DNA from 2 places in the Streptomyces sp. NPDC055239 genome. Region 2 is predicted to be linked to the other one. Evidence: riboswitches for the same ligand, from Rfam matches in the RefSeq annotation. Region 2 holds a riboswitch; the other holds the start of a gene.

Region 1 (5,928 bases), on a different contig from region 2:
GGCCGTTGCGCTCGGCGAGATCGGCGGACGCCTCGTACGCGGCGAGCATGATCCGCTCGGCGATGCGCGTCGAGAGGGCACGCGCGGCGGGGGAGTCGAACGGCAGCTTCAACTGGAAGAAGACGTCCTGCAGACCCATGGCGCCCAGGCCCACCGGACGCCAGCGGGCGTTCGAGCGGCCGGCCTGCTCGGTCGGGTAGAAGTTGATGTCGACCACGCGGTCGAGGAAGGTGACGGCGGTGCGGACGGTCTCGTCGAGCCGCTCCCAGTCGATGTCACCGGCGGCCGTGTCCACGAAGGCGCCGAGGTTCACCGAGCCCAGGTTGCAGACGGCCGTCTCCCCGTCGTCCGTCACCTCCAGGATCTCCGTGCAGAGGTTGGAGGAGTGAACCGTGTGGCCGGGCTCCGCCGTCTGGTTGGCGGTGCGGTTGGCGGCGTCCTTGAAGGTCATCCAGCCGTTGCCGGTCTGCGCGAGGGTGCGCATCATGCGGCCGTACAGATCGCGGGCGGGGATGGTCTTGCGGGCGAGCCCGGCGGCCTCTGCCTTGCGGTAGGCGGCGTCGAACTCGTCGCCCCACAGGTCGACGAACTCCGGCACGTCGGCCGGAGAGAACAGCGACCAGTCCTTGTCGGCGGCGACCCGGCGCATGAACTCGTCCGGGATCCAGTGCGCGAGGTTCAGGTTGTGCGTACGCCGCTGGTCCTCACCCGTGTTGTCGCGCAGCTCCAGGAACTCCTCGATGTCGGAGTGCCAGGTCTCCAGGTAGACCGCGGCGGCGCCCTTGCGACGGCCGCCCTGGTTCACGGCGGCGACGGAGGCGTCCAGGGTCTTCAGGAACGGCACGATGCCGTTGGAGTGGCCGTTCGTGCCGCGGATCAGCGAACCGCGGGCGCGGATGCGGGAGTACGAGAGCCCGATGCCGCCCGCGTGCTTGGAGAGGCGCGCGACCTGGTGGTAGCGGTCGTAGATGGAGTCCAGCTCGTCCAGCGGGGAGTCGAGGAGGTAGCAGGAGGACATCTGCGGGTGCCGGGTGCCGGAGTTGAAGAGCGTCGGCGACGACGGCAGGTAGTCCAGGCGGCTCATCAGGCGGTACAGGGAGGCGACTTCGTCCACCGAGCGCGTGCTGCCGTCCTCCGCCAGGCCGCTCGCGACGCGCAGCATGAAGTGCTGCGGGGTCTCGATGACGTGCCGGGTGATCGGGTGGCGAAGGAGGTAGCGGCTGTGCAGGGTGCGCAGGCCGAAGTAGCCGAAGCGGAAGTCGGCGCCGTCTTCCAGTGCGGCCTCCACGAGACCGTCCAGACGGTCCGTGTGGTCGACGACGAACGCGGCGGTGCGGTCCGCGATCAGACCCTCGCGGTGTCCCACGGCGACCGAGTCGGAGAAGGAGCGCACGCCCTGCGACGCGGCCTCGTCCCGGATGCTGAGGCTCAGGAGCCTGGCAGCGAGCTGCGAGTACGTCGGGTCCTCGGAGATGAGCCCGGCGGCCGCCTCGGTCGCCAGCTCCCGCAGCTCCGCCAGATCCGCCCTGGCCGAACGGCCGCGCAGTGCGGCGGCGGCGACCCGGCCGGGGTCGGCGTCGGGGAGGTCGGTGGTGAGGTCGGTCAGGGTGCGCAGCAGCGCGGTTCCTGGGCCGTCGCCGGTCTGCTGACCAACGGTGGTCTGCTGACCGTCGGTGGTCTGCGCTGACGCAGGTTCGGCTGGCGCGATGGTCACGGAGCACTCCCTCGCTCGGCTCGGAACCTTGCGGAGGGGAGGAGTGACACACGGGCGCGCCGGGGCAGGGCTGCGCTCCGCGTCCACCAGCCCATTCCACGAGGCCCGGACGTCGTTGGCACCCGGACCGGTCGGAACGGGTGCGCTGTCGACAGGTCTTCGGACTCATGAGTACGACAAATGCGCACTCATACACCGTTGCGGGACAGTTCCGGACTTCCACCGGATTCCCCTGCGGCGACAACGAGCACGAGCATACATCTTGTGCTGGCTCTGGGCGGCAACCCCATATCTTGTGTCGGAGTGCACGACAGCGGGCCGCCGGATTCTTCCGGCGGCCCGCATGACGTACGTAGGGGAGAGGCTCAGTGCCCGCCCGGCGCCCCCGCCGTGGCCGGCGGAAGGTCCTTGACGACGCCGGGGTCGCCCGCGTCCGCCGTGTAGTCGCCGGGAGAGGTCTCGTCGATGCCGTCAGGCGCCTTGGCGGCGCGCAGGACGAACGTCATGACCACGGTGACCACCAGGTTCAGGACGAACGCCGTGAGGCCGATGTAGCCGATCTCGCCGATGCCGGGGATCTCGTCGGACGAGCCGCCGAAGTGCTTCTGCGTCGGTGAGGCGACACCGTACGCGGCGACCGTCCCGTAGACCATTCCGACAGCCCAGCCCGCGAGCAGCGCCCAGCGGTGGAACCAGCGGGTGAACAGGCCGCCGACCAGCGCGGGCATGGTCTGCAGGATCCAGATGCCGCCCAGGAGCTGGAAGTTGATCGCGACCGTCTTGTCCATGGTGAGGACGAAGACGAGCGCGCCCACCTTCACCAGGAGCGAGACCAGCTTGGAGACCTTCATCTCCTGTGCGGGCGTCGCGTCCGGCCTGAGGAAGTCCTTGTAGATGTTCCTGGTGAAGAGATTCGCTGCTGCGATCGACATGATGGCCGCGGGCACGAGGGCGCCGATGCCGATGGCGGCGAAGGCCACGCCGGTGAACCAGTCGGGGAACATGTTCTCGAACAGCTGCGGAATCGCCAGCTGCCCGTTCTCCACCTTGACCCCGGCCGCGATCGCCATGAAGCCGAGCAGTGCGAGCAGGCCCAGCATCAGCGAGTAGAGCGGCAGGATCGTGGTGTTGCGGCGGATCACGTTGCGGCTCTTGGAGGAGAGCGTCGCCGTGATCGAGTGCGGGTACATGAAGAGCGCGAGCGCGGAGCCGAGCGCGAGCGTGGCATAGGTCCACTGCCCGCCGGCGCCTGGTGCGAGGCCCGCGACGGGCTTGCCCGCCGCCTCGTTCGTCGCCGCGAACTTGTCGTTCGCCGCCCGGAAGATCTCGTCGAAGCCGCCGAGCTTGATCGGGATGTAGATGATCGCGACGACGATGACGAGGTAGATCAGGCCGTCCTTCACGAACGCGATCAGCGCGGGCGCGCGCAGACCCGACGAGTACGTGTACGCGGCGAGCACCGCGAACGCGATCAGGAGCGGCAGGTCCTTGATGAACCAGTTCGTGTCCGGACCGCCGCCGACGCCCATCACGTCGAGCACGGCCTGGATGCCGACGAGCTGGAGCGCGATGTACGGCATCGTGGCGAGGATGCCGGTGACCGCGACGGCGAGGGAGAGCCCCTTGGACCCGAAGCGTCCGCGCACGAAGTCGGACGTGGTCACGTATCCGTGCTTGTGGGAGACGGACCACAGGCGCGGCAGGAAGGTGAAGATCAGCGGGTAGACGAGGATCGTGTACGGCACGGCGAAGAAGCCGGCCGCGCCCGCGGCGTAGATCGCCGCCGGGACGGCCACGAACGTATAGGCCGTGTAGAGGTCGCCGCCGAGCAGGAACCACGTGACCCAGGTGCCGAACGACCGGCCGCCGAGGCCCCATTCGTCCAGGCTCTCGGTCTCGGCCTTGCGCCAGCGCGCGGCCAGGAAGCCCATCGCCGTGACGGCGACGAAGAAGAAGATGAAGACGGCGAGGGCGATGCCGTTGACGCCGCCCGTGTCCGCTGCGAGCTCGTTCATCGGGTCGCACCCCCCTGGGCCTGCTCGGCCTTGCGGGCGCGCTGGTCACGCTGCCACAGCTTGTACGCGATCATGGTGAGAGCGGTGGAGATGAGTACCCACAGCATCTGGTACCAGTAGAAGAACGGGATGCCGATGAAGGTCGGTTCGACCTTCGCGTAGGAGCTCACCCAGAGCATCGCCACGAACGGCGCTACGAGGCAGAGGGCAATGACCACGCGGACCGGCGTGATCACCGGTCTGCTCACTTCAGGCGCATCTGACACTTGCGGTTCCGCTCCCTCGCTTATCTCACCTTTAACGTGCGGGAAATCTAAGCGAGAGTATTGATCTATGGAACCCCTGTCCGGATAACGGACGTGTCGAAGTGCCTGTTCAGTGTCGGCTCAGCAGCAGCGGAACCCCTGACGCGGATCCGACTCCTGCTGATCCGTGCGCATTCGCTCGAACTCCCTCCGGGAGGGGACGGATGCCCCGGGATGCGTCTTTCGCGTGTGCGCGACATAACGGTCGTACGCGGACTCGTCCGTCAACTCCCGTGCGTACCACCGCACCCACCGCAGCCCGCGAAGCACCCACGTCATGACGGGACCTGCGCGTCCGTCTTCGCCTTCGCCGCCGCCAGCTCCGCCTTCTCCTCCTGGGTCGGCACGAGCCCGGCCGGTGCGGTCAGCTTCGACTCCACGTACTCGGCCTCGCTCAGTCTCGACGACTGCGGGTTGCGGACGTGCTTCACGCAGATCCGGGCCGCGTCGGCGATCACGATGACGATGAGCAGGGCGAGCGCGGCCGAGAGGACGCCGTCCACCGTGGAGTTGGTGACGACGGTGTGCATGTCGTCCATGGACTTGGCGGGCGGCAGGACCTTTCCGTCGTCGATCGCGTCCTGGTAGATCGAGCGCTGCTTGAAGAAGCCGACGCGCGGATCGCTGGAGAACACCTTCTGCCAGCTCGCGGTGAGGGTCACCGTCGCGTCCCAGGCCAGCGGAATCCCGGTGATCCAGGCCCACTTGAGGCGCCCCGACTTCACCAGGAGCGTCGTGCAGACGGCGAGCGCGACCGCCGCGAGAAGCTGGTTGGAGATGCCGAAGATCGGGAAAAGCTGGTTGATCCCGCCGAGCGGCTCGTGCACGCCCACCCACAGGAAGTAGCCCCACAGGCCGGTGACGACCGCGCTGGTGATGATGAGTCCTGGCTTCCAGCTGACCTTCCTGAAGGGCTTGTAGACGTTCCCGAGCATGTCCTGGAGCATGAAGCGGCCCACGCGGGTGCCCGCGTCGAGCGCGGTCAGGATGAACAGCGCCTCAAACATGATCGCGAAGTGGTACCAGAACGCCTTCATGGAGCCGCCGGTGACCTTCGAGAAGATCTCGGAGACACCGACCGCGAGCGTGGGAGCGCCGCCGGTGCGCGAGAGCAGCGAGGACTCCTCGACGTTCTTGGCTGCCTGCGCAAGGTCCTCGGGGGAGATGGAGTACCCGAAGTTCGCGACGGCTTGCGACGCGGCCTGGACGTTGTCCCCGATGACCCCGGCGGGCGCGTTCATCGCGAAGTAGAGCCCCGGGTCGATGATGCTCGCCGCGACGAGCGCCATGACCGCGACGGCCGACTCCATCAGCATGGAGCCGTAGCCGATCATCCGGATCTGCGTCTCCTTCTGGACCATCTTCGGCGTCGTGCCCGAGGAGATCAGCGCGTGGAAACCGGACAGGGCCCCGCAGGCGATGGTGATGAAGACGAACGGGAAGAGCGATCCGGCGAAGACGGGCCCGTCGCCGCGTGAGGCGAAATCGGTCACCGGGTCCATCTTCAGCGTCGGCAGCGTGAAGACGACACCGAGCGCGAGCAGCAGGATCGTGCCGATCTTCATGAAGGTGGAGAGGTAGTCGCGCGGTGCGAGCAGCATCCACACCGGCAGGATCGAGGCGATGAATCCGTACGCCACCAGCCAGATGACAAGCGTCGACGGCGCGAGCGTGAAGGTGTCCGCGAGGGACGACTCGGCGACCCAGCGCCCGGCGACGAGCGCGATCAGGAGCAGCGTGATCCCGATGAGGGAGACCTCACTGACCCGTCCCGGGCGCAGGATCCGCAGGTAGAAGCCCATGAACAGCGCGATCGGAATGGTCATCGCGATGGAGAAGGTGCCCCACGGCGAGTCGGCGAGCGCGTTGACGACGACGAGCGCGAGCACCCCGA
Region 2 (5,928 bases):
CACCCCTGACCTCGCCCAGGCCCGCGAGTTCGCCGAGGCGATCCACGCCGAGCACCCCGACCAGATGCTCGCCTACAACTGCTCGCCGTCGTTCAACTGGCGTGCCGCCCTGGACGACGACCAGATCGCCAAGTTCCAGCGCGAGCTCGGCGCGATGGGCTACCGCTTCCAGTTCATCACCCTGGCCGGCTTCCACTCCCTCAACCACGGCATGTTCGACCTGGCCCGCGGCTACGCCGAGCACGGCATGACCGCCTATGTGGACCTCCAGGAGCGCGAGTTCGCCGCGCAGGCGCAGGGCTTCACCGCCGTGAAGCACCAGCGTGAGGTCGGCACCGGGTACTTCGACCAGGTGTCCACCGCGGTCAACCCGGCCTCCTCCACGACTGCGCTCGCCGGGTCCACCGAGGAGGAGCAGTTCCACTAGACGCTTCGCTGGAACGCGGCAATCACACCCTCGGGCCGGTGGGGGCTTGGCGCGCAGTTCCCCGCGCCCCTTCGGGGCACGTCCATCGCGCCCCCACCGCCCCGTCAGTCCGCCCCGCCTGCTGAGGAGACCCGCATGTCCATCTCCGCTCCGACAAGCCGTGCCCAGGTCCTCGGCGTGCCAGGTCACCGGCACGACGAGATCCTCACCCCCGAGGCTCTGGATTTCGTAGGCAGCCTCGTCGAAGCCTTCGCCGATCGCCGTCTGGAGATCCTCAAGGAGCGCACGCGGGTGGGCGCACGCCTCGCCTCCGGCTCCCCGCTCGACTTCTCCGTCGCCACCGCCCGCGTACGGGAGGACGACTCCTGGCAGGTCGCACCTCCGGCGCCCGGACTGACCGACCGCCGCGTCGAGATCACAGGACCGCCGGAGCGCGGGATGGCGGTCAACGCCCTCAACTCCGGTGCCCAGGTGTGGATGGCGGACTTCGAGGACGCCACCTCACCCACCTGGGACAACATCATCGGCGGTCAGCTGAACCTGCTCGACGCCATCGAACGCAGGATCGACTTCACCACGCCGGAGGGCAAGGGCTACCGGCTCGGCGAGCAGATCGCGACCATCGTCGTCCGCCCGCGCGGCTGGCATCTGGACGAAGAGCACCTTGAGATCGAAGGCCACCCCGCGCCCGCCTCTCTCGTGGACTTCGGGCTCTACTTCTTCCACTGCGCCCAGCGGCAGATCGACGCCGGGCACGGCCCGTACTTCTACCTGCCGAAGCTGGAGAACCGCGACGAGGCACGGCTGTGGAACGACGTGTTCGTCCTCGCCCAGGACCTCCTCAGCATCCCCCGCGGCACGATCCGGGCCACCGTCCTCATCGAGACCATCACGGCCGCCGTCCAGATGGAGGAGATCCTCTACGAGCTCCGCGAGCACAGCTCCGGCCTCAACGCGGGCCGCTGGGACTACCTCTTCAGCCTCATCAAGACCTTCGGGCACCGCACCGACTTTCTGCTGCCCGACCGGGCGAAGGTCACGATGACCGCCCCCTTCATGCGCGCGTACACCGAACTCCTCGTACGCACCTGCCACAAGCGGGGCGCCCACGCCATCGGCGGCATGTCCGCCCACGTACCCGGAAAGGATCCTGACGCCCACCGGGCGGCCCTCGCCACGGTGCGGCTCGACAAGGAACGCGAGGCCGAGGACGGCTTCGACGGCTCCTGGGTCGCCCACCCCGCCCTTGTGCCCGTCTGCCGCGAGGTGTTCGACGGAGTACTCGGCATCCAACCCCATCAGATCGACCGCGCCCGCGCCGACGTCGAGGTGACGGCGGCACAGCTCCTGTCCGTGCGCCGCGTCAGCGCACCGCCGACCGCAGAGGGCGTACGCACCAACATCGCGGTCGCCCTGCGCTACTTCGCCGCCTGGCTGCACGGGCAGGGAGCCGTCGCCCTGTACGGCCTGATGGAGGACGCGGCCACCGCCGAGATCGCCCGGGTGCAGATCTGGCAGTGGCTGCGGCACCGGGCCGTCGGCCGCGAGACGGTCCTCGAACTGGTGGAGGAGGAGCTCGCCGCCCTGGGCGCGGAGTATCCGTGGGCCCCGCTCGCCGAGGTCCGTGGGCTGTTCGAACGTACCGCCCTGTCAAGGGAGTTGCCCGCATTCTTCACCACGGATGCCTACCACCGCCACCTCACGCACCGCCCGGAGGGACAGTCATGACCACAGCCATCCGCCGGGTCGGCGTGGTGGGCGGGGGCCAAATGGGCGCCGGGATCGCCGAGGTGTGCGCCCGCGCCGGTCTGGACACCGTTGTGTGCGAGGCCGACGCACCGGCCGCACGTGCCGCCCGCGAGCGTGTGGCCGTCTCACTCGAACGGGCAGTCCAGCGAGGGAAGCTGGACCGCATCGGCGCCGAGGACGCACTGGCCCGCATGGTCTTCACCGGCAGCCTCGACGACCTGGCCGACCGCCAACTCGTCATCGAAGCCGTCGTCGAGGACACCGCCGCGAAGACGGAGGTCTTCGCCGTCCTGGACAAGGCCGTAGAGGACCCTGAGGCGATCCTGGCCACCAACACCTCCTCCATCCCGGTCATGCGTCTGGGCATGGCGACCCGGCGTGCCGACCGCGTCCTCGGCCTTCACTTCTTCAACCCCGCCCCCGCCCTTCCCCTGGTCGAGGTCGTCTCCTCGCTGCACACGGCCGCCGAGGCCGTGGCCGCCGTCCAGGACTTCGCCACGCACACCCTGGGAAAGACGGTCGTACGGTCCCAGGACAGAGCGGGCTTCGTCGTCAACGCGCTGCTCGTCCCCTACCTCCTCTCGGCGATCCGGATGACGGAGTCCGGCTTCGCCACGGCCGCCGACGTGGACGCGGGCATGGAGCTGGGCTGCGCGCACCCGATGGGGCCGCTGAAACTGGCGGACCTGATCGGCCTCGACACGGTCGCCGCCATCGCGGCATCGCTCTACGAAGAGTTCAAGGAACCCCTGTACGCCCCGCCGCCGCTGCTCCAGCGGATGGTGGAGGCGGGGCTGCTCGGCCGCAAGAGCGGCCGCGGGTTCCACCTCTACGACCGGGGCTGAGGGGCCCGGGTCCGCCGCCGGGCCGAGGGGCCTGCGGCTGCTGTGAGCGGGGCGCGGAACGGAGTGGTGATCCGTTCCGCGCCCCTTCGTGTGTCCCCCACTCCGTGGATCCGTGTCTCACCTCACGGTCCGGAATGTGATCAGCACTGCCCAAGAAGACGACCACCCCTTAGCCTGACCAGTGCAGCTGGTTCGCCCTGCCCGCCAGGCAGACGCGTCGTAAGAGGGAACCCGGTGAGAATCCGGGACTGCCCCGCAGCGGTGAGTGGGAACGACCGCCGTCATACGCACTGGATCCGAGCGCGGATCCGGGAAGCGACGGCCAGTAGGAACCTGCCTCGGCAGGTGTGCCCGCGAGTCCGAAGACCTGCCCGTTGCCCGTACGTGACCCCTCATGTGCGGATATCCCGGTGACCTCGTGGGCGGGTCGGCGTCAGATCAGGTGGAGTACCGCAGCACCGCGCCGACGGCGCGCGTTCGGTCCGCCAGGTCCGTCACCCTTCGCGTCCGTGTCCCGTCTCCGGGATCTCAAGGAGTCATCTCGCGAAGGAGATTTCCGTGACATCGAAGTCCGCAGCCGCGGCAGCACGGTCCACCGTGTACGGCTACCCCCGCCAGGGCCCCCATCGGGAACTGAAGAAGGCCGTCGAGGGCTACTGGAAGGGCCGTGTCACCGCCGACGCCCTCCGGGAGACCGCGGCGCAGCTGCGCCGGTCCACCTGGCAGCACCTGGCCGACGCCGGCATCGATGAGGTGCCGACCGGCGACTTCTCGTACTACGACCACGTCCTCGACACCAGCGTCATGGTCGGCGCCGTCCCTCAGCGACACCGCGAGGCCGTCGACACCGACGGGCTCGACGGCTACTTCGCGATGGCCCGCGGCACCCAGGACGTGGCGCCGCTCGAGATGACCAAGTGGTTCGACACCAACTACCACTACCTCGTGCCGGAGCTCGGCCCCGACACCGTCTTCACCGCCGACTCCGCCAAGCAGGTCACGGAGCTGGGGGAAGCCCTGTCGCTCGGCCTCGCGGCCCGTCCGGTCCTCGTCGGCCCGGTCACCTATCTGCTGCTCGCCAAGCCCGCGCCCGGCGTCACGGCCGACTTCGAGCCGCTCACGCTCCTCGACCGCCTGCTGCCCGTGTACGCCGAGGTCATCGCCGACCTGCGCGCGGCGGGCGCGGAGTGGGTGCAGCTCGACGAGCCCGCCCTGGTCCAGGACCGCACCCCGGCCGAGCTCAACGCCGCCGCCCGCGCCTATCGCGATCTGGGTGCCCTCACCGACCGCCCGAAGATCCTGGTCGGCTCCTACTTCGGCAGGCTCGGCGAGGCACTACCGGTGCTCGCCAAGGCGCCGGTCGACGGTCTCGCCCTGGACTTCACCGAGGCCGCCGCGAGCCAGCTCCAGGACCTCGCCGCCGTCGGCGGTCTTCCCGGCAAGCGTCTGGTCGCGGGCGTCGTGAACGGCCGCAACATCTGGATCAACGACCTGGAGAAGTCCCTCTCCACGCTGGGCACGCTCCTGGGTCTCGCGGACCGGGTCGACGTCTCCGCGTCCTGCTCCCTCCTCCACGTCCCGCTGGACTCCACCGCCGAACGGGACATCGACCCGCAGATCACCCGCTGGCTGGCCTTCGCCCACCAGAAGACGGCCGAGATCGCTACCCTGGCCCGCGGCCTGGCCCAGGGCACGGGCGCCATCACAGCCGAACTGTCCGCCAACCGCGCCGACCTGGCGTCCCGCTCGGGCTCGGCCCTGACCCACGATCCGGCCGTACGTTCCCGGGTCGCCGCCGTCACCGGCGCCGACGCCCGCCGCGCGCACGCCTACCCGGAGCGTGCGGCTGCCCAGCGGACCCGCCTCGGCCTCCCCCAACTGCCCACGACCACCATCGGCTCCTTCCCCCAGACCACCGAACTGCGCACGGCACGGGCCGACTTGCGCGCTGGACGCATCGACACGGCCGGTTACGAGGAGCGCATCAAGAACGAGATCCGCGAGGTGCTCGCCTTCCAGGAGAAGGCAGGCATCGACGTCCTGGTGCACGGCGAGCCGGAACGCAACGACATGGTGCAGTACTTCGCCGAGCAGCTCACCGGCTACCTCGCCACGCAGCACGGCTGGGTCCAGTCGTACGGCACCCGCTATGTGCGACCCCCGGTCCTCGCGGGCGACATCTCACGGCCCGAACCGATGACGGTGCGCTGGACCTCGTACGCCAACTCCCTCACCGACCGCCCGGTCAAGGGCATGCTCACCGGCCCGGTCACCATGCTCGCCTGGTCCTTCGTCCGCGACGACCAGCCGCTCGGCGACACGGCGCGCCAGGTCGCCCTCGCCCTGCGCGACGAGGTCAACGACCTCGAGACAGCGGGTACTTCGGTCATCCAGGTCGACGAGCCCGCGCTGCGCGAGACGCTGCCGCTGCGCGCCGCCGACCGTCCCGGCTACCTGGACTGGGCCACCGAGTCGTTCCGCCTCACCACCAGCGGCGTACGTCCGGACACCCAGATCCACACGCACATGTGCTACGCCGAGTTCGGTGACATCGTCCAGGCCATCGACGACCTCGACGCCGACGTCATCAGCCTGGAAGCCGCCCGCTCACACATGCAGGTGGCCCGCGAACTGGCGGAGCACGGCTACCCGCGCGAGGCGGGCCCCGGCGTCTACGACATCCACTCCCCGCGCGTCCCGAGCACCGAGGAGGCAGCGGCCCTGCTGCGCAAGGGGCTTGAGGCCATCCCTGCCGAGCGTCTGTGGGTGAACCCGGACTGCGGCCTCAAGACCCGCGGCTGGCCCGAGACCAGGGCCTCCTTGGAGAACCTGGTCGCGGCGGCGCGCGAGGTACGGGCGGAGCTGCCCACGGGTTCCTGACCCGAACGCACAAGCCGGGGCGGCCAT

The links. A riboswitch is a leader RNA that binds a small molecule or an ion and turns the genes downstream of it on or off. The one in region 2 is predicted to bind cobalamin.
Region 1: it holds a riboswitch for cobalamin, as region 2 does, so the genes downstream of both, ACWFRJ_RS19240 (ribonucleoside-diphosphate reductase subunit alpha) here and metE (5-methyltetrahydropteroyltriglutamate--homocysteine S-methyltransferase) in region 2, are expected to answer to the same signal.

The regions. Positions count from the first base shown of each region.
Region 1 covers NZ_JBSGRD010000005.1:219,530-225,457, reverse strand. The annotation lists gene ACWFRJ_RS19240 (ribonucleoside-diphosphate reductase subunit alpha) at 1-1,714, opposite strand, end outside; cobalamin riboswitch at 1,848-1,971, opposite strand; gene mctP (monocarboxylate uptake permease MctP) at 2,080-3,729, opposite strand; gene ACWFRJ_RS19230 (DUF3311 domain-containing protein) at 3,726-3,995, opposite strand; gene ACWFRJ_RS19225 (YbdD/YjiX family protein) at 4,116-4,313, opposite strand; gene ACWFRJ_RS19220 (carbon starvation CstA family protein) at 4,310-5,928, opposite strand, start outside.
Region 2 covers NZ_JBSGRD010000007.1:34,652-40,579, reverse strand. The annotation lists gene aceA (isocitrate lyase) at 1-427, shown strand, start outside; gene aceB (malate synthase A) at 563-2,155, shown strand; gene ACWFRJ_RS22585 (3-hydroxybutyryl-CoA dehydrogenase) at 2,152-3,021, shown strand; cobalamin riboswitch at 3,193-3,410, shown strand; gene metE (5-methyltetrahydropteroyltriglutamate--homocysteine S-methyltransferase) at 3,580-5,901, shown strand.